Regions from separate parts of the Bradyrhizobium sp. WSM4873 genome, predicted to be linked through region 3. Evidence: predicted binding sites of a transcription regulator. Region 3 holds the regulator's gene; each other region holds the start of a gene.
The links. Region 3 encodes LexA, which represses DNA repair genes until DNA is damaged. Its sites were predicted from a motif close to TGTTCNNNNTGTGTTCNG; they were not measured.
Positions count from the first base shown of each region.

Region 1: AC0L21_RS17590 (putative DNA modification/repair radical SAM protein) is a predicted target of LexA. The motif match lies at 4,246-4,263, and genes of this name have one in related genera.
Region 2: AC0L21_RS24385 (YifB family Mg chelatase-like AAA ATPase) is a predicted target of LexA. The motif match lies at 1,110-1,127, and genes of this name have one in related genera.

Region 1 is NZ_JBVVPS010000012.1:17,036-23,184, forward strand. It holds gene AC0L21_RS17580 (inorganic phosphate transporter) at 1-1,386, opposite strand, end outside; gene AC0L21_RS17585 (UdgX family uracil-DNA binding protein) at 1,485-2,930, opposite strand; gene AC0L21_RS17590 (putative DNA modification/repair radical SAM protein) at 2,930-4,165, opposite strand; gene AC0L21_RS17595 (ImuA family protein) at 4,328-5,116, shown strand; gene AC0L21_RS17600 (Y-family DNA polymerase) at 5,013-6,149, shown strand, end outside.
Region 2 is NZ_JBVVPS010000020.1:52,564-58,712, reverse strand. It holds gene AC0L21_RS24395 (tetratricopeptide repeat protein) at 1-631, opposite strand, end outside; gene AC0L21_RS24390 (PilZ domain-containing protein) at 712-957, opposite strand; gene AC0L21_RS24385 (YifB family Mg chelatase-like AAA ATPase) at 1,186-2,724, shown strand; gene AC0L21_RS24380 (hypothetical protein) at 2,823-3,290, shown strand; gene AC0L21_RS24375 (ATP-binding protein) at 3,431-5,656, shown strand; gene AC0L21_RS24370 (histidine phosphatase family protein) at 5,780-6,149, shown strand, end outside.
Region 3 is NZ_JBVVPS010000003.1:326,910-333,058, forward strand. It holds gene AC0L21_RS08205 (ComEC/Rec2 family competence protein) at 1-871, shown strand, start outside; gene AC0L21_RS08210 (hypothetical protein) at 1,010-1,447, opposite strand; gene lexA (transcriptional repressor LexA) at 1,921-2,622, opposite strand; gene AC0L21_RS08220 (molybdopterin molybdotransferase MoeA) at 2,798-4,009, opposite strand; gene AC0L21_RS08225 (hypothetical protein) at 4,219-4,410, opposite strand; gene AC0L21_RS08230 (HAD family hydrolase) at 4,565-5,197, opposite strand; gene AC0L21_RS08235 (alpha-hydroxy acid oxidase) at 5,206-6,149, opposite strand, start outside.

The DNA of each region.
Region 1 (6,149 bases), on a different contig from region 3:
GGTGAGATGGGTCTTGCCGATCTTCTCGCCGACGGTCACGACGATGCGCTTCCAGCCGATCATGGTGCCGAGGCCGAGCGCGATGGCGACCGCGACCTTCACCCAGGTCGGGATGAACTTGGTCGCGCTGTCGAGCCCGCCCTTGTAGGCGTTCAAGGTCGCGACCTCGTCCTTGCTAAGGTCGTTTTCCTTGTCCTTCATCAGGAAGCGGATCGCTTCCGAAGTCAGGTACATGTCGTTGCGGGTATTGCCGACGACTTCCGCCGGCACCTTGTTCAGCGAACCGTATTTCGCGACCTGCTCGCCGACATCCTTCACCAGCACTGCCAGCGAAGGATAAGTGCCTTCGCTGATGTGACGCGAGGTGACGTACTGCGTCACCGCAGGACGGGGGTCGCCGATGATCGCATGGCCGGCGCCCTTGGCCGCAACCACCTTGGAGGCGGCTTCCGAGACCTTCGCGAACTGGGCGACCTGCGACTCCGGCAATGCGCGGTTGAGCGCATAGGCCGTGGGCACGGTGCCGATCAGGATCAGCATGATCAGGCCCATGCCCTTCTGGCCGTCGTTCGAACCGTGGGCGAAGCTGACGCCGGTGCAGGTCAGGATCAGCAGGCCGCGAATCCAGATCGGCGGGGCTTTGTTGCCCTCAGGAGCGGCATAGAGCGCCGGGTTCTTGATCATCAGCTTGAGCAGCAGCAGCAGGCCGGCGGCGCAGACGAAGCCGACCAGCGGTGACAGCAGGAGCGCATAGCCGATCTCCGTGGCCTTGCCCCAGTCCACACCCGAGGTGCCGTCGCGGCCGCGCATCAGCGCGTTCGCGACGCCGACGCCGATGATCGAGCCGATCAGCGTGTGCGAGGAGGAGGCCGGCAGGCCGAAATACCAGGTGCCGAGGTTCCAAAGGATCGCGGCGATCAGCAGCGCGAACACCATCGCGAAACCGGCGCTGGAGCCGACCTGCAGGATCAGCTCGACCGGCAGCAGCGAGACGATGCCGAAGGCCACGGCGCCGGACGAGAGCAGCACGCCGAGGAAGTTGAAGAAGCCCGACCACATCACCGCGACTTCGGCCGGCAGCGAATGGGTGTAGATCACGGTCGCAACTGCGTTGGCGGTGTCGTGGAAGCCGTTGACGAATTCGAAGCCGAGCGCGATCAGGAGGGCAACGATAAGGAGGATATAGGGCAGGTAGCTCGTGACCCGCGTGCCGGTCGCATCGACATCCGAATAGATGCTGTAGGCCACATAGAGCAGGCCCGCGGCGAGGATGCCGAAGAACAGGATCAGTGTCAGCGGATTGAAGCCCTTGTCGAGATTTGGCCGCGAGGCCGGCTGGATCGGCGCGGGATCGGCTACCGCGCGGTCGAATGCAACATCAGTCATGTCTGGACGCCCCTTAACTTTCTGTAAGGGCTATTGTCCCCGATGGATTTGAAGGCTGGATGACAAGCAGCGGTGGAAACCCGTTTTCCCGCCGTTCTTTACGCGGCGCGCGCGGCTTTCTTCTGCAACCCGGCGACGATCTTCAAATCTTCGACAAAGCGCTGATATTCCAGCACCTTGGCTTCCGGATCGGGCAACCGCAGCAGATAGGACGGGTGCACCGTCACCAGCGCCTTGTGACCGTCGGGCAGGTCGATCAGCCGGCCGCGGTTCTTTCCGATCGGGGTGATCTTGCCGAATACGCTCTGCGCGGCGGTCGCGCCCATCGCGACGATGAGATCGGGTTGGATGACGGAGACTTCCCGCTCATACCACTGTCGGCAGGCCTTTATCTCCGGCGTGTTCGGCTTCTGATGCAGGCGGATTTTGCCGCGCGGCACGAATTTGAAGTGCTTCACCGCGTTGGTGACATAGACCTTCTTGCGATCGACGCCGGCCTCCTGCAGCGCCCGGTCGAGCATCTGGCCGGCCGGACCGACGAAGGGATGGCCGGCGAGGTCTTCCTTGTCGCCGGGCTGTTCGCCGACCAGCATGATATTGGCGGACCTCGGGCCCTCGCCGAACACGGTCTGGGTCGCGTCCTTGTAGAGATGGCAGGCGCGGCAATGGGCGGCCTCCTCGCGGAGCGCTTCGAGATCGTCGGGAGCAAGCTTGCGTTTCATCGGAGCCTCCGGCCGCTTTTGAGGCTTGTGTGGATCGGTTGCGGCATTGGCGATCATGGCGCCGGTCATGCGTTCGGCGTCCTCGATCAAGGGCTTAATGATCGAAGCCTCGGGCAGGTTCCTCCAATATTTCTTCGGCATCTCCGTTTGCATCGCCTTCACCTTCAGGCGGGCCGGATTGAAGATGCTGGCGTAGTAACGCCGCCAGGTTTCCTCCAGCCGGTCTTCGCTCGGCGCCTCGCTCTTGCTGACGCCTGATGTGAACGAGAGCGCGTGGCCATCCCAATGTGCGCACAAATCCGCCGTCAGGATCGACCAGGGCATGTCGGCAAAGCGCTTGGCGAAAAACGGCGCCGCGAGCTCGACGATATGATGCTCCGGCTCGAACCACGCGACGTAATGTGCTTCGCGTTCCCTGCCGATCTCGCGGAAGCGCACGAAGGCATGCATCTTGTGCTCGTCGCGGTAGACCGCCTTTGCCATGGCCGTGACTTGCGCGACATCGGCATCGGTCGCGACCTCGATGAGGTCGTGATTGCCCTTCAGCCGAAACAGCAGGCGATAGAGGATCGCGAAACGCTCGGGATCGCGATGCAGGATCGCGGCCTTGGCGAGCTCGACGAATTTTGCAGGCACGTTGAAGGTGCCGTCGCCAGCCGCCGGCGGCGGAGGAGACGGCGAGGGCGTCGCGAACAGCTCCGCTTCGCCGCCCTGCACGGCCCAGGTGACATCGGCCGGTTTCACCTGATGAAGCACGAGGCTACGCGCGGCTTTGCGCCAGCCGTCGAAATCGGTTTCGTTCTCGAGGGTGATGTACTGCATCAGAAGCCAAATCCCAGTTGTGTTGCCTTCGGCTTGAATCGTTCGATCAGCCGTGCCTCGTCGAGGCGATGTGGCGCGGGCCGGTGATCGCTGAGGACGATGAACGGCAGCGCCTTGTTGCGGGGCACATGCAGCCGCGCGAGATCGGCGATGCGGATCGTGGTCGTGCGTCGCGTCGCGATGATGCGCTCGACCGCCTTGGTGCCGAAGCCCGGCACGCGCAACAATTCTTCGCGGCTGGCGCGGTTGACGTCGAGCGGGAAGCGGTCGCGGTGGCGCAGCGCCCAGGCGAGTTTTGGATCGATGTCGAGCGGCAGCATCGCGCTGTCGTCGACGATCTCGCCGACGTCGAAGCCGTAGAACCGCATCAGCCAATCGGCCTGATAGAGTCGGTGCTCGCGCAGCAAGGGCGGCGCGCGCAGAGGCAGCGCGCGGCTGGCATCGGGGATCGGACTGAACGCGGAATAATAGACGCGCCTCAGCCGATATGAACCGTAGAGATTGGCGCTGGTGTGGAGGATGGTGTGGTCGGAGGCCGCGTCGGCGCCGACGATCATCTGCGTGCTCTGGCCGGCCGGCGCGAAGCGCTGCGGCTTGGCTTTCGTCTTCGCGCTGCGGCTTTCCTCGGCCTCGTCCAGCTTCAGCCGCAGCCGGCCCATGGTGCGGCGGATCGCGCGCACGTCTTTCTCGGGCGCGAATTGCTGCAGGCTCGTCTCCTGTGGCATCTCGATGTTTATGGAGAGACGGTCGGCATATTTGCCGGCCTCGGAGATCAATGCATCGTCGGCCTCGGGGATAGTCTTGAGATGGATGTAGCCGCGGAAGTGATGCTCCTCGCGCAGTTTGCGCGCGACGCTCACCACCTGCTCCATGGTGTAGTCGGGGTTGCGGATGATGCCGGAGGAGAGAAACAGTCCTTCGATGTAATTGCGCCGGTAAAAGTCGAGCGTCAGCTTGACGACTTCGTCGATGGTGAAGCGGGCACGCGGCACGTTGGAGGAGGCCCGGTTGACGCAATAGAGGCAGTCGTAATTGCAGGCGTTGGTCAGCAGCACCTTGAGCAGCGAAATGCACCGGCCGTCCGGCGCGTAGGAATGGCAGATGCCCATGCCGGGCGCGGTCGAGCCCATGCCCTTGCCGTCGCTGGAATCCCGCCTCTCGGTGCCGCTGGAGGCGCAGGACGCGTCGTACTTGGCGGCGTCCGCCAGGATTTCCAGCTTGCGTTGCACGTCCATATCGGAATCCCTTTGATTCAGCTCATGAATCCCAAGGCCCGCCAATTCGATTGACTCCCGGGGTGTCGTTAGCTTTATATTAGAACATATCATGAACAAATGAGCTAGCCGCTGGTTCTCTTTTTGAGAGCCACCGGCAATCACCCTTGAGGAGCGGCGTATATGAGCGGCGCACGAACAAGCGCGCTTGCAGCCTTGCGCGGCCAGATCGAGCGCATCGAGACGGCGGAGGTCGTGCATCATCGCGACCGTGTCGCGCTCGGCCATAGCGAAGTCGACAGCGCGCTGAAGGGCGGGCTCGCACGCGCGGCAATCCACGAGGTATTTTGCGAAGGACGTCAGGGCGCGGCCGCGACCGGCTTTGTCACCGGACTTGCGGGGCGCATGACGGCACGCAAACCGCTGCTGTGGGTGCGGCAGGATTTTTCGGACATTGAAGCCGGCGCGCTGTCGATGAGCGGGCTCGCCGAGATCGGTCTCGATCCGCGCCGCATGGTGATGGTGCGCGCCGCCGACGTGGAGAGTGCGCTGCGGACGTCGGCCGATGCGCTCGCCTGCGATGCGCTGGGCGCCGTCGTGCTCGAGCTCTGGGGCGAGACCAGGCAGTTTGATCTTGTGGCGAGCCGCAAGCTGACGCTGGCTGCGCAGTCTTCTGGTGTCACCGGCTTGCTGCTGCGGATGGCCGCGCAACCTTTGCCCTCAACCGCCGAGACCAGATGGATGCTTCGCGCGGCGCATTCGTCGCCGGGCGCGATGTGGAGCGCTTGGGGGGCGCCGCGCTTCGATGCCGAGCTCCTGCGCAATCGTCATGGCCCGTGCGGCCGGTGGATCATGGAATGGAAATGTGATGAGTGCCAGTTCTCTGAATCGTCGGCGTATCCTCAGCCTGTGGCTGCCGCGCCTGCCCATCGATCGGATCCAGCGGTTCTTCGGCAACGTCGGACTGCATGAAAATAATGCACCCAGCATCGTCGTTGCCAAGGACAGCAACGCGCTGGTGATCCATGCGCTGGACGAGGCGGCCGAGCGCCTCGGTCTGCATATCGGCCAGCCCCTGGCCAATGCCCGGGCGATGTGTCCGGATCTAAAGGTGTTCGACGCCGATGCCGTGGCTGATGCGAAGACGATCGGCGACATCGCCGACTGGTGCGACCGCTTCACGCCGCTTGTAGCGCTCGATCCGCCGCACGGGTTGTTTCTCGACATCACCGGCTGCGCGCATCTGTTTGGCGGCGAGGCTGCGCTGTTGCAAACCCTTGTCCGTGCCCTCGATCGCCAGGGCTTTGCCGTCAGCGCGGCGATCGCCGGCACCTCGGTCTGCGCGCGCACGCTGACGCGGCAATCATCAGGGACCATCGTTGCCGATGGCGGGGAGGCGGCGGCAATCAGCCGGTTTCCGGTGTCCGCGCTCGGCGCGGGCGAGACCATCAGCACCGGTTTGCGCCGCGCCGGCTTGAAGACGATCGGCGATGTTGCCTCGCGCACGCCGAGCGAAATCACGGCGCGGTTCGGTGCGCGGTTCTCCACGCTGCTCGCGCATGCGCTGGGGCAGGGCGATGCGCCGATCAATCCACGAAAGCCGCTGCCCGATTACATCGTGGAGAAACGCTTTGCCGAGCCGATCGCGACCGACACCATGATCGCGATGACGCTGTCGCGTCTGGCGGATACGTTGATTGCGTCGATGGAGAAGCAGGGCAAGGGCGCGCGCCGGCTGGAGGCCACATTCTTCCGGGCCGATGGCGCGGTGCGCGCGATCATGGTCGAGACTGGACGTCCCGTGACGCGGAGCGCGGTCGTCGACCGGCTGTTCCGCGAGCGTCTCGATGCCCTCGTCGACCCGCTCGATCCCGGCTTCGGCTTCGACATGGTGCGGCTGTCGGCAAGCCGCACCGAGATCGTGGTGCAGGAGCAGCGCGATCTCGACGCCCATGTCCACGACAATGACGAGCTTGCCGCGCTGATCGACCGCATCGCCGCGCGC
Region 2 (6,149 bases), on a different contig from region 3:
CGCGCGAATCGGCGGGATTGCGCGCGTGCGCACGGCGCATCGTTTCCTCCGCCCGCGGCAGATTGTTCTGCAGCATGTAGGACAGTCCGAGATTGGACAGCACCGACGGCTCGTCCGGCACGATCTTCAGCGCGGCGGCGTAGTATTGCTGCGCTTCCTCGTTGCGGCCGAGCTGATCGAGCGCGGCGCCCTGCGCCGACAGAATATGCCAGTCGGGATCCTCGGGCGAATGCGCGCGACCGAGGACGTCGAACGCCTGCTGGAAACTGCCGCTGTCGGCGAGCGCGCGGCCATAGCCGGCGAGCAGCGCCTTGTTGTTGGAATGGGTGAGCACGGCCTGCTCCAGCACCGCGAGCGCCTGCGCGCGCTGGCCGGTCTGACGCAACGCCTTGCCGTATTCGAGCGCGATGTTGGGATCGCCAGGTTTGGCACGATAGCGCTCGCGCAGCGCGTCCATGTCCGGCCTCACGTCGGGCTTGGTGTCGGCCCTGCCAGCCGTGTCCGACTTTCCGCCGAGCGCGCCGGTGATGTCTTCGATGCCGGTGGTCTGACAGCCGCCGAGGGCCAGGATCAGAAGCGCGGAAAACAGATATCTCGCCGGAGGAGAGGCGACGGACGAACGCTTGGACATACTCTGATCACTCGGCGACTGATCAGAGATGCTTACCGATTAACGCTAAAGTCCCGTTAAGGCGGGGCGCTTCCGATGGCTCAGTCGGTGAATTCAGCGCCGAACTCGCAGCCGATGCGCCAGCGCAGGCGGCACTGGCGGGAATAGTCGGGTGCGAAGATGATGGTGAATTGCGGCGGCACTTCCAGAAATTCCGCCACTACTTTCACGCCGCCATCCGAAATATCGGTGATCGTGCAGTCCCGCGGCAGCGAACCCGCGCCAAAATGAATCTTGGCGAGCCGCGTGCACATCCGTCGTTCGCTTCTCCGGCGATTTGCAAGCATTTGAATTGTTCACCCGTTAGACCACGGCCCATCCCGCACCCCTAGGAGTAGCGGACATTCGTTGGAATGTGCTGAGCAGAGCAGCTTGCATTCGAGGCGTAGTGTCTTCGTCGTGTTTACGATCGGTTAGGGCCTTCCAGGCCCCCTCAACACGTTCCCGTATTGTTCTTGCAAGGACTGGCCCGCTCTGCTACCCCTAATTGTGCAAAAGGGCAGGCTGGTTCGGGCATGGTTCAGCGGGTTTCTACCGTCGCCTTTGAGGGGATCGAGGCCCGCGCGGTCGACGTGCAGGTGCAGGTCGCGCCCGGTCTGCCGGCCTTCGCGATCGTCGGTCTCCCGGACAAGGCGGTGTCGGAGGCGCGCGAGCGGGTCCGCTCGGCGCTGATCGCCTCGGGGCTGGCGCTGCCGGCGCGGCGGATCACCGTCAATCTCGCGCCCGCCGATCTGCCCAAGGAAGGCAGCCATTATGACCTGCCGATCGCGCTCGGGCTGATGGGGGCGATCGGCGCGATTCCACCGGATGCACTGACCGGCTTCACCGTTCTGGGTGAGCTTGGCCTCGACGGATCGATCGCGCCGGTGGCCGGTGTCCTTCCTGCCGCAATCGGCGCCAATGTGCGCGAGGAGGGGCTGATCTGTCCGGCGGCTTGCGGCTCGGAAGCGGCATGGGCGAGCCCGGACATCCAGATCATCGCCGCAAGTTCACTGATCCAGATCGCGAACCATTTCAAGGGAACGCAGGTGCTGTCGCGGCCGGTGCCGAAGGTGCATGAAGCAGCAAGCTCGCCCCTCGACCTGCGCGACATCAAGGGCCAGGAGAGCGCCAAGCGGGCGCTGGAGATCGCGGCCGCCGGCGGTCATCACCTGCTCATGATCGGCGCGCCCGGCGCCGGCAAATCGATGCTGGCGGCACGCCTGCCCTCGATCCTGCCACCGTTGTCACCGGGCGAGTTGCTCGAGGTTTCGATGATCGCCTCTGTTGCCGGCGAGATCGAGGGCGGCGCGCTGACGGCGCGGCGGCCGTTTCGCTCGCCGCATCATTCCGCCAGCATGGCCGCGCTTACCGGCGGCGGCATGCGCGCACGGCCCGGCGAGATCTCGCTCGCGCATCAGGGCGTGCTGTTCCTCGACGAGCTCCCCGAATTCGATCCGCGCGTGCTGGATTCGCTGCGCCAGCCGCTGGAGAACGGCGAGGTCTCGGTCTCCCGCGCCAACCACCGCGTCACCTATCCCGCGCGCTTCATGCTGGTCGCCGCGATGAATCCCTGCCGCTGCGGCAATGCGTTCGAGCCCGGCTATGCCTGCAAGCGCGGTCGCATCGATCGCTGCACGGGCGACTACCAGGCCCGCATCTCGGGGCCGCTGATGGACCGCATCGATTTGCGCATCGAGGTTCCCGCGGTGACCGCGGCCGATTTGATCCTGCCGCCGCCGGCGGAGGGTTCGGCCGAAGTCGCCGCGCGCGTGGCCGCCGCGCGCGACATCCAGCTCGCGCGCTACGCGGACGCCGGCCTGCCGAAGGTTCGCACCAACGCCGAAGCCCCGGCCTCGGTGCTGGAGGAGATCGCCAAGCCGGATGCGCAAGGCCAGAAGCTGCTGCGCGACGCCGCCGAGACCATGCGGCTGTCGGCGCGTGGCTATCACCGCGTGCTGCGGGTGGCGCGCACGCTGGCCGATCTCGACGGCGCCGACAAGATCGGCCGGCTGCATCTGGCCGAAGCACTGTCCTATCGCGCACTCGCGGAGGATGTGCGGCAGCTGGCGTGATCATTCCGCGCATCAACCCGGCGGTAACGAGTTTCCTTTACGCTCTGCAAACCATAAGGCCCATCAGTTCCCGTACGGGGCCCGGCGAGTAGCGTGTCATGTTGCGTTTCAATATCCTGGCCTCGGTTATTCCCGTTTTGGCGGCCGCGGTGTTTGCCCGCAGCGAGATCGGATCGGTCTCGCATCCCTGCATCGCCCTCGGCGACACCTCGGTCGAGCTGACGTCGCTGTTCTGGACCGCCGGCGTGCATGTCGCCTTCACGGATGATCCCGCGCGCGCCACGGTGCGGGTTCAGATCACCGAGGATGCGGACGCTGCCGACTTCGCGGTCGTCGACGACGGCCTCGGGTCGGAATCGGAGTCCTGCCAGGCCAACCCCTCGACGCGCCTGATCTCGATTGCCGCGCAGCCCGTCGACGGCGGCCAGGTGGTCTATCTCTCCACCGAAGGGCCGGCGGATTACCGCGTCTATGTGCGCTCGAAAACCTTCTCGCAGCGCGAGGCCGCGGCGCTAATCGTCGGCGCCCGCGGCGGCCACCGTCATCTCCAGGCCGCCTCGCTTTGAGCCGCCTCGCTTTGCGCCGTTAACGCCTCGTCAACCCTGTTTGGAGGCGGTCGCGACACCTCAAACTGTTCGCAAGGTCGGCGGCACATCGTCGTTTACAGCGAGCACAGGTTTTTACGAAAAGAGTCGGGTCGGTGGCGATGGATCGGACGTTCCGGATCAAGGTGCGCATGCGCCGCTTCAGGCGACAGTACCCCAGAATCGCCTTCGCGATCCGCTCCATCATGATCTTCTCGGCGACCTTCGGCGGCGCCTATGGGTTTGTCTCCGGCAGCCGGTCCGAGACGTCCGGCTACGATCCCAATGCGTTTGCGATCGGCGTCAGCTTCCTGTTCGCGCTCGCCTGCCTCGGCCTCGCCACGCTCAGCATGCGCCTGCGCTTCGTCAACAAGCGGATGCGTGCACTGGCCGCCCACAACGAAACGCTGATCGACCGCAATTGGGAGCTGAAGGAAGCCGAAGAACGCGCTCGCAGCCTGTTCGAACAGCAGGGCGATCTGATCGTGCTGCGTGACACGAGCGGCCGCATCACGTTCGCCAACGACGCCTATTGCGCGCTTGCCAGACAGGCGCGCCGCGCGCTGGTCGGCACGCGCTTTGATTTCGACGTGCTGGAGCAGGGCGACAGCGCCCGCGAGAGCAACGGAACGCGGATTCACGACCAGAAGATCGCAACGCCGCTTGGCGGGCGCTGGATCGCCTGGCGCGAAGGCTATGTCCGCGTCGATGCCGGCCAACCCGCCGAATTGCAAAGCGTCGGACGCGATGTCACCGACCGCACCGAGACCGAGCGTGCGCTGTCCGACGCCCGCGATCAGGCCGACGCCGCCAACCGGGCGAAATCGCGCTTCCTGGCCATGGCCTCGCACGAGATCCGCACGCCGCTCAACGGCATCATCGGCATGGGCGGGCTGCTGCTCGACACCTCCCTGACGCCGGAGCAGTCGACCTACGCCAGGGCCGTGAAGACCTCGGGCGAAGCGCTGATGGCGCTGATCGAGGAGTTGCTCGACTATTCCAAGATCGAAGCCGGCAAGCTCGATCTCGAGCAGCGTCCCTTCGCGCTCTCAGGCCTGATCGAGGACATCACCGAGCTGCTCGCGCCCCGCGCGCAGGCGAAGCAGCTCGAGATCGCCGCCTATGTCGACGAACGGCTGCCGCTCGAAGTGGTCGGCGATGCCGCGCGGCTGCGCCAGGTGCTGCTCAACCTCGCGGGCAACGCCATCAAGTTCACTGCGAGCGGCGGCGTCGCGCTGATCGTCGAGCCCGGCATCTGGCCGAACGAGATCAGCTTTCTGGTGCGCGACACCGGCATCGGCATCGCAGCCGACGCGCAACAGCGCATTTTCCGCGAATTCGAGCAGGCCGACGAACGCGTCGCCCGCACCTATGGCGGCACCGGCCTCGGTCTCGCCATCAGCGAGCGCATCGTCAAGCGCATGGGCGGCCGCATCACGCTCACGAGCGAGCCGGACAAGGGTTCGACCTTCGAAGTCGCGATTCCGCTCGCGTCAAAGCACGTCGATCCGGAACAGACGGCATTCCCCAGTCCCGATCTCGCGGGCAAGTCGATCCTGCTGATTGCCGACGGCATCGAGGCGTCACTGATCGCGCGGCGACTCGAGCGCTGGGGCGGCCAGACCTGCATGGTGACGGACGCCGCGGTGGCGGAAGCGCTGCTGCCGGAACGCTCATGGCATTCGGTGCTGATCGATCGCGCGCTCGGCGCCGCCATCGCCGACCGCCTCGGCGAAGCCGCACGCAGCCATGCGACGCAACGCCTCGTGCTGCTGACGTCCGGCTCGCGCCACGAGAAACTCTCGCCGGCCTTCACCGGCTTCCTGGTGAAGCCGCTGCGCGCGGCCTCGCTCGCTGCACGCCTCGCGCTGCCCCCGGAGGTCGCCTCGCCCGATCTCGCGCCAGAGCCATCGGCCTCATCCACCGGCCCGGTACCGGCGAAAGGCCTGTCGGTTCTCGTCGCCGAGGACAACGAGATCAATGCGCTGTTGATGCGCTCGCTGCTGACGAAACTCGGCCACCGCGTCGTCATCGCGATCAATGGCGAGGCCGCGTTGGAATCCTGGCTCGGCGCGTCATCAGCCGGCACGCCCTATGATCTCGTGCTGATGGACATCCAGATGCCGCAGCTCGATGGCATCGAAACGACGAAACGAATCCGTGCGCATGAGGCCACCAAAGGTGGCCACCACACGCCGATCCTGGCGCTCACCGCCAATACGCTGGTGGAAGATCGCTATGCCTGCTTTGAAGCGGGCATGAACGGGTTTCTGATCAAGCCGCTCGATCGCGAGAAGCTGGAAGAGGCGCTGGCCGGACTGGCGGCGGCGCGGCAGCTGGCGGTTTGATACAGGACCGCTCGACGTTTCCGCGCATGGGAACTTCATATCCATCGGCATTCGAGAATTGAAATCGACCCCGCTGCACGTCACCATCCTCCAAGGGGCGTTTTCAAGAAGAGGATGTCGGACATGAAACTGCTTTGCTGCCTCGCCATTGTCCTGCTCTCTGGATCCACCCCCGCCGCGGCCGATAGCTCGGAACTGATCGCCTCGCTCAAGCAAGGCGGCTACGTGCTGGTGTTTCGGCACACCGCCACCGACGACAGCCAAAAGGATGTCTACCCTTTCAAGTTCGACGACATGAGCGCCCAGCGGCAGCTCAGTGAAAAGGGCCGCGACATGGCGCGCCAGATCGGGACGGCCATCAAGGAACTCGCAATTCCGATCGGCGACGTCTACACCAGCAAGCTGAACCGCGCGATCGAGGCGGGCAGGCTGATCTCCGGCCGCGAGGTCAAGCCGGTCGATGCGTTGACGGACAGCAGCAACGCGAGTGCGT
Region 3 (6,149 bases):
TGTCACGCCGTTCGGCGTGCTCGCCAATCTCGGCGCGATGCCGGTGGTCTCGGCGCTGGTGATGCCGGCGGGACTGTTGGGGCTGCTTGCTGCTCCGTTCGGGCTGGACAGCGTGTTCTGGTGGCTGATGGGGATCGGCATCGACTGGATGGTCGCGGTCTCGCGCTGGGTCGCGGCCTTGCCGGGCGCGGTCGGCCGCATCCCGGCGTTCGGAATCGCGCCGCTGATCGTGGCGAGCCTGGGAATCATCGTGCTGGGCTTGTTGCGGACGCCGCTACGCTGGTCCGGCGCCCTGGTGCTGCTGGCAGCGATCCTCTGGGGACTGTCGGCGCGGCAGCCCGACATCCTGATTGCCGGGGATGGCGCGAGCGTCGCCGTGCGGGGCAAGGACGGATATCTGCACCTGATCAGGACGAACAAGGACAGCTTTCTGCTGAGGGAATGGCTCGCTGCCGACGCCGATCCCCGCGATGCGGGCAGAGCCTCGCTGGCCGATGGCGTGTCCTGTGACGAATCCGGCTGCGTGACGCCACTGGCCGACGGGAGGCTGGTCGCGCTGGCACTCCGCGTCGACGCTCTCGCGGACGATTGCAGTCGGGCCGTGCTGGTGGTGACGACACGTCCCGCGCCGCCCGATTGCGCCGCGATGGTGGTCGATCGGCGGCGGCTCGCCAGCCAGAGCGCGCTGGCGCTGGCGCAGCGTGGCGACGGTTTTGCGGTTCAGGCGGTGAGGGCGAGAGGCACGAGCCGCCCCTGGTTGCCGGCCGGCGCCGGCGAGGGTGATTTCGACGGCAGCCTCGCGCCAAAGACGACCGCGTCCCGCATCAAGGACGCAACGCCGGCGGAGACGGACTTGCAGGCCGACGATTGATCTGATGGTGCGGAGCAACGCAGTGGATCGGTGCGTCCGCTCGGATTCGCTGGGCGCAAACTACACCATCTCGCCGGCCACGGCCGGCGATGGCGATTCAATCCTGACCTCCGACCTCGTAGCCGGAGGGCGGCTGTTTCAGCCGATCGGCAGGTGCGTGACGGTAGGCTGCCTGCTGTCGGCGATGATCTGCGCCTTGTGCTCGCGCTCGGTGACCGACTGAGTCACCGGCAGTTGCAGCACGGTCGCCCGCTGGCCTTCGACGAGCTGCGTCACCAGGACATATTTGCCGTCGGGGAATTCGATCGCGTCGTGATGGCGGTCGGGAACGTGCGGATCGATTTTGCCGAACTTGCCCACGCGGGAATTGATGGTGCGCGTCCAGATCCAGCGATTGTCGTAGCGGACGTCGTCGGCGAAGGCGAGCTCCGTTCCCGGCAGCAGGCAGACGGCAACGGACGGATCGGCTGCGGAGGCGAAGCCGCGCGTCGAGGTGCCGCGGAAGCTTGTCGTGACGATCGTCTCGCCGACTTCGGCGGGGCGCGACGCGACGGCATGTAGGCTGTAGTCACACATCGGGTGCTCCTCATGCTGGGATAGCAACCCGCGTCTCTTATCGAGGCGCAGGCCTCTATCAGAGTGGAAGCACGAAAGCTCTGCTTGGTTGTGGGCAAATCTGCGGCTGGCTTCCGCAAGCCGCGATCACATTATCTTTCCCGAATTCAATAGGAACAAAGCCCGTTGCGATGCATTCGGGAGGCGCATGCGCGAATATTGCCGGCTTGGCTGCGGCGGGCGAACTTGATCGCTGGATGGTGTTTCCTCGAACACGCGAGCCGCGACGCGGTGCCATTTGAAGCGGTGCTGTTTCGGTGCTGTTTCCTGGGCGTCGCGAGGAGCCAGCGCCGGAGGAGGGGCCGGATAGTCTGTGCAGAACCAGAACGACTATCCAGCCGGAGCGGACGATGATCCGCTCCAATCTCTGACCGGCGATGCCGGTCGGAAGCGCGCGAGGCGCCAAGCACTTCAGGTATGAAGCACTTCCGGTATCAGTACTTCCGGTAAAGCCCGATCAGCTTGCCCTGAATCTTCACCCGGTTGGGCGGCAGGATGCGGACCTCATAGGCTGCGTTGGCGGGCTCGAGCGCGATCGAGGCGCCGCGACGGCGGAAGCGCTTCAGCGTCGCTTCCTCGTCGTCGATCAGCGCCACCACGATGTCACCGGTATCGGCGCTCTCGTTGCGCTGGATCAGCGCCATGTCGCCGTCGAGGATGCCGGCCTCGACCATGGAATCGCCGCGCACTTCGAGCGCGTAATGCTCGCCGGAGCCGAGCATGTCAGGCGGTACGCTGATAGTATGGCTGCGGGTCTGCAACGCCTCGATCGGCGTGCCGGCCGCGATGCGGCCCATCACCGGCACCGCCACGGGACGCTCGCCCTCGTCAGCCGGCAGGCTGGAGCTCGCACGCACCTTGCCGAGATTGCCCTCGATGACGCTCGGCGTGAAGCCGCGTCGGCTGCCTGCGGCTGCCTGGAGCTCCGGCAGCTTGATGACTTCAATCGCACGGGCGCGGTTGGGCAGGCGTCGGATGAAGCCACGCTCCTCGAGCGCCGTGATCAGGCGATGGATGCCCGACTTCGAGCGCAGATCGAGCGCATCCTTCATCTCGTCGAAGGAGGGCGGCACGCCGCTTTCCTTCAGACGTTCACTGATGAACCGCAGAAGCTCGTATTGTTTGCGCGTTAACATCTCGACCAAAGTCCCCCGGTTGATGTCGTCCGATTCCGAGACGCTGAATTCGGCTATAAGCCGCTACATGCTCGAAACAAATCATGAACGGACACTATATGTTCGATACATGTTCCGCAACTGCTTAATTTACCGTGAACAGAGCAAAGTTCGCGGAACGCGCATTGCCGGACGCTCAGACGGGGAGCCGCAACACTTCGCAAGCCGTGCCGGCTTCGGCCTTCGGCGCGAACGGTGCGCGCACGAGAAGTACCTGTGCTGCAGCGAGATTCGCAAGCAGCGAAGAGTCCTGATGATTGACGGGAAGAACGACGCGCGTGCCATCGTCACGCTCCTCCAGATGCGCGCGCAGATAGTCCTCGCGCTGGTCGTTGGTGCCGACGTCGCGGCCGAGCACGGCGCGTTCACGGTGATGGTGAATCACCGAACGGCCCGACAGGGCGCGAATCAGCGGCACCATGAACAGGAAAGCGCACACATAGGACGACACGGGATTGCCCGGCAGGCCGATCACACCCATTGCGCCGAGCCGTCCGTGCATCATCGGCTTGCCTGGCCGCATCGCGATCTTCCAGAACGCTATCGCGATGCCTTCGTCCCGCAGCGCCTGCTGGACCAGATCGTGGTCGCCGACCGATGCGCCGCCGGTCGTGATCAGGACGTCGGCGCCGCTCTCACGGGCGCTGCGGATGCCGGCGGTGGTCGCCTCCAGCGTGTCGGCGGCAATACCGAGGTCGATGGTCTCGGCGCCCTCGCTGCGGGCGAGCGCGTGCAGGGCGTAGCCGTTGGAATAGACGATCTGGCCGTGGCCGGGCGTGGTGCCCGGCATCACCAGCTCGTCGCCCGTGGCGAGAATCGCGACTTTCGGACGCCTGAAAACGGCAAGGTGCGGATGATTCATGCCGGCGGCGAGCGCGAGGTCGCGCTCGGTGAGACGGCTTCCCTTGCGCAGGAGCACGTCGCCCTCGCGGAAATCGATACCGGCTGGGCGGATGTGCCGTCCGGCGATCGCGGCTTCCTTGATCGTGATACGTTTGCCGGCGACAACAGTGTCTTCCTGGATCACGACGGCATCCGCGCCACCGGGAATGACGCCGCCCGTGAAGATCCGTACGGCCTCGCCGGCGCCGACCCTCCCGGCGAACGGTCGGCCCGCCGCGACTTCGCCGATGACGGTGAGCTCCGAATCGATCGTCGCGGCGTCGGCCGCCCGCACCGCGTAACCGTCCATCGCCGACATCGCCTGCGGCGGCTGCGTGCGCCGCGCCGCGACGTCACGCGCGAGCACGCGATGGTAGGCCTCGTCGAGCGAAATCATTTCTTCCGGCAGTGGCTCTGCATCCGCCAGCACCGCGGCGAGCGCGTCGGAAACCGGCATCAAGGCCACGGCGAAAACTCCTGCTCGGCACGTTCGGGCGAATGTTCCGCAAGTCTTCTAGCCGAGCGCGGGCGCAGAGGCAAAAACGGGGGCAGTCATCCCGCCGCTTCGCATCGTTCCGGAAGCCGGGATCAAGCGCGTCGCGGCATGATCCGAAGAACGTGAGAGATCGGCAGGAAAGTGGTCATCGAAGCCACGAAATCACCGGCCTGCATCGATCAGCTGCCTGCCTGCCCGGATGTTACGTCGGGCGCCTTGGATCCCTTATCCTTGTCGGGCAACGGATCGGCCTGGGATTTCAGATCGGCGGCCTTGCTCACAAGCTTGGCGGAAAGATCCGAATCTGAAGTTGTCCTGGCGAATTCAAGAAGAAGAGAGGCCTGCTTGGTGAGGTAGGTCTTGCCCAACACGATGATGCATCCGTCCGTAGAAGTCCCAGCGGACTCTAAGAGTCCGGAAGGCGGTATTCCGTTCCGGGAACTCTGTACAAAAATGCACAAAGTGATCGGGTTCCTCAATTTTTTCAAAATTGTTCCCGTCGGGTTTCGCGACGACAGATAGTCGTCAGATGCCCAATGCCTTCAATGCGTTCCCGACGTCCCGGGGCGAGGTCACATGCACCGCCGTCAAGCCGCGCGCCCGCGCTCCCTCGATATTTTCGGCAAGATCATCGAAGAACACGATACGCCCGGCGGGCACGCCGATCGCCGCAACGACGTGGTCGAAGGCCTTCGCGTCCGGCTTGCGCAGGCCGATGCTGGACGACAAATACAGCTCGCGGAAATGGCCGAGGAGGTCGGCATATTCCCTCGAGAAATGGTCCACATGCGGCCGGTTGGTGTTGGAGAAGGCGTAGAGCGGGATCTGCTTCGCTGCCCGCGGCAGCAGCTCGGCGATATCAGGCATTTCGCCGGCGAAGATCGCGTTCCAGCCTTCCAGGAACTGCGCATCCGAAATGCCGATTCCGAGCGAGGCTCGCAATGAGGCGAAATAGTCCTCATCGCTGATCTTCCCCATCTCGTGCAACCGATAGGCTTCGCTGTCCCGCACATAGCGCGCGACGATGGATTCGGGCTCGCAACCGGCATGTCCCGCCCAGCAGGCGATTGCCTTGGAGAAATCGATATCGAGCACCACGCGGCCGAGATCGAACAGGAGCGCATCCGCAGCTCCGGGAGACAGCGATGTCACCTGCATCCTTTCACTCAGTATCGATATGGCTCGTGGTCGAACAGCGGAAACGCGCTGAACACACTCGGCGCGTTGGTTGCGGTCGCCTGGTGCAGGCAGGATTTGTTGACCTCGGCGAACGAGGTCGCACCCAGGAGGCCGAGACAGCGCAGCACTTCGTCCTCGAGCAGCTCCAGCATGCGCGCCACGCCGGCTTCGCCGGCGGCCGCCAACGCCCAGCATTGCAGCCGGCCGATGCCGACGAGGTCGGCGCCCGCCGCGATTGCCTTGACGATGTCGGTGCCGCGACAGACGCCACCATCGACCATGATCTTGGCGCGGCCCTTCACGGCGTCAACGATCTCGGGCAGGACATGCAAGGCGCCGCGACCGTGATCGAGCTGACGGCCGCCATGGTTGGAGACGTAGATCCATTCGACGCCGTGATCGATCGCGATCAGTGCGTCCTCTGACGTCGCGATGCCCTTGAGGATCAGCGGGATCTTGAACTTGTCCTTGATCATCTTCACGGTCCGCCACTCCAGACCCTTCTGGTAGTCGCCGCCGGTGGCGCGCAGGCGGCTCTCGCGAACGTAGCGCTTGGCGATGTCACGTTCGCGACGGCTGTAATGAGCGGTGTCGACGGTCAGGCAGAAGGCGGCATAGGCGTTCTTCTCGGCCCGGCTGACGACGTCGGCGACGAAGGCGTCGTCGCCGCGCACATAGAGCTGGTAAAGGCGCAGCGCGTCGGGCGCAGCTTCGGCGGTCTTTTCCAGGCCGGGCTCGGACACCGAACTGAGCATGTGCGCCGCACCGAAAGTGCCGCAGGCGCGTGCCACGCTCGCCGCACCATCCGGGTCGAAGATCTCGAGCGCGCCGACGGGGGCGAGCAAGACCGGCAGGCGCATCTTGCGGCCGAACTGCTCGACCGAGCCGGTGACCTTGCGGACATCGCGCAGCACGCGCGGGCGGAAGGCGA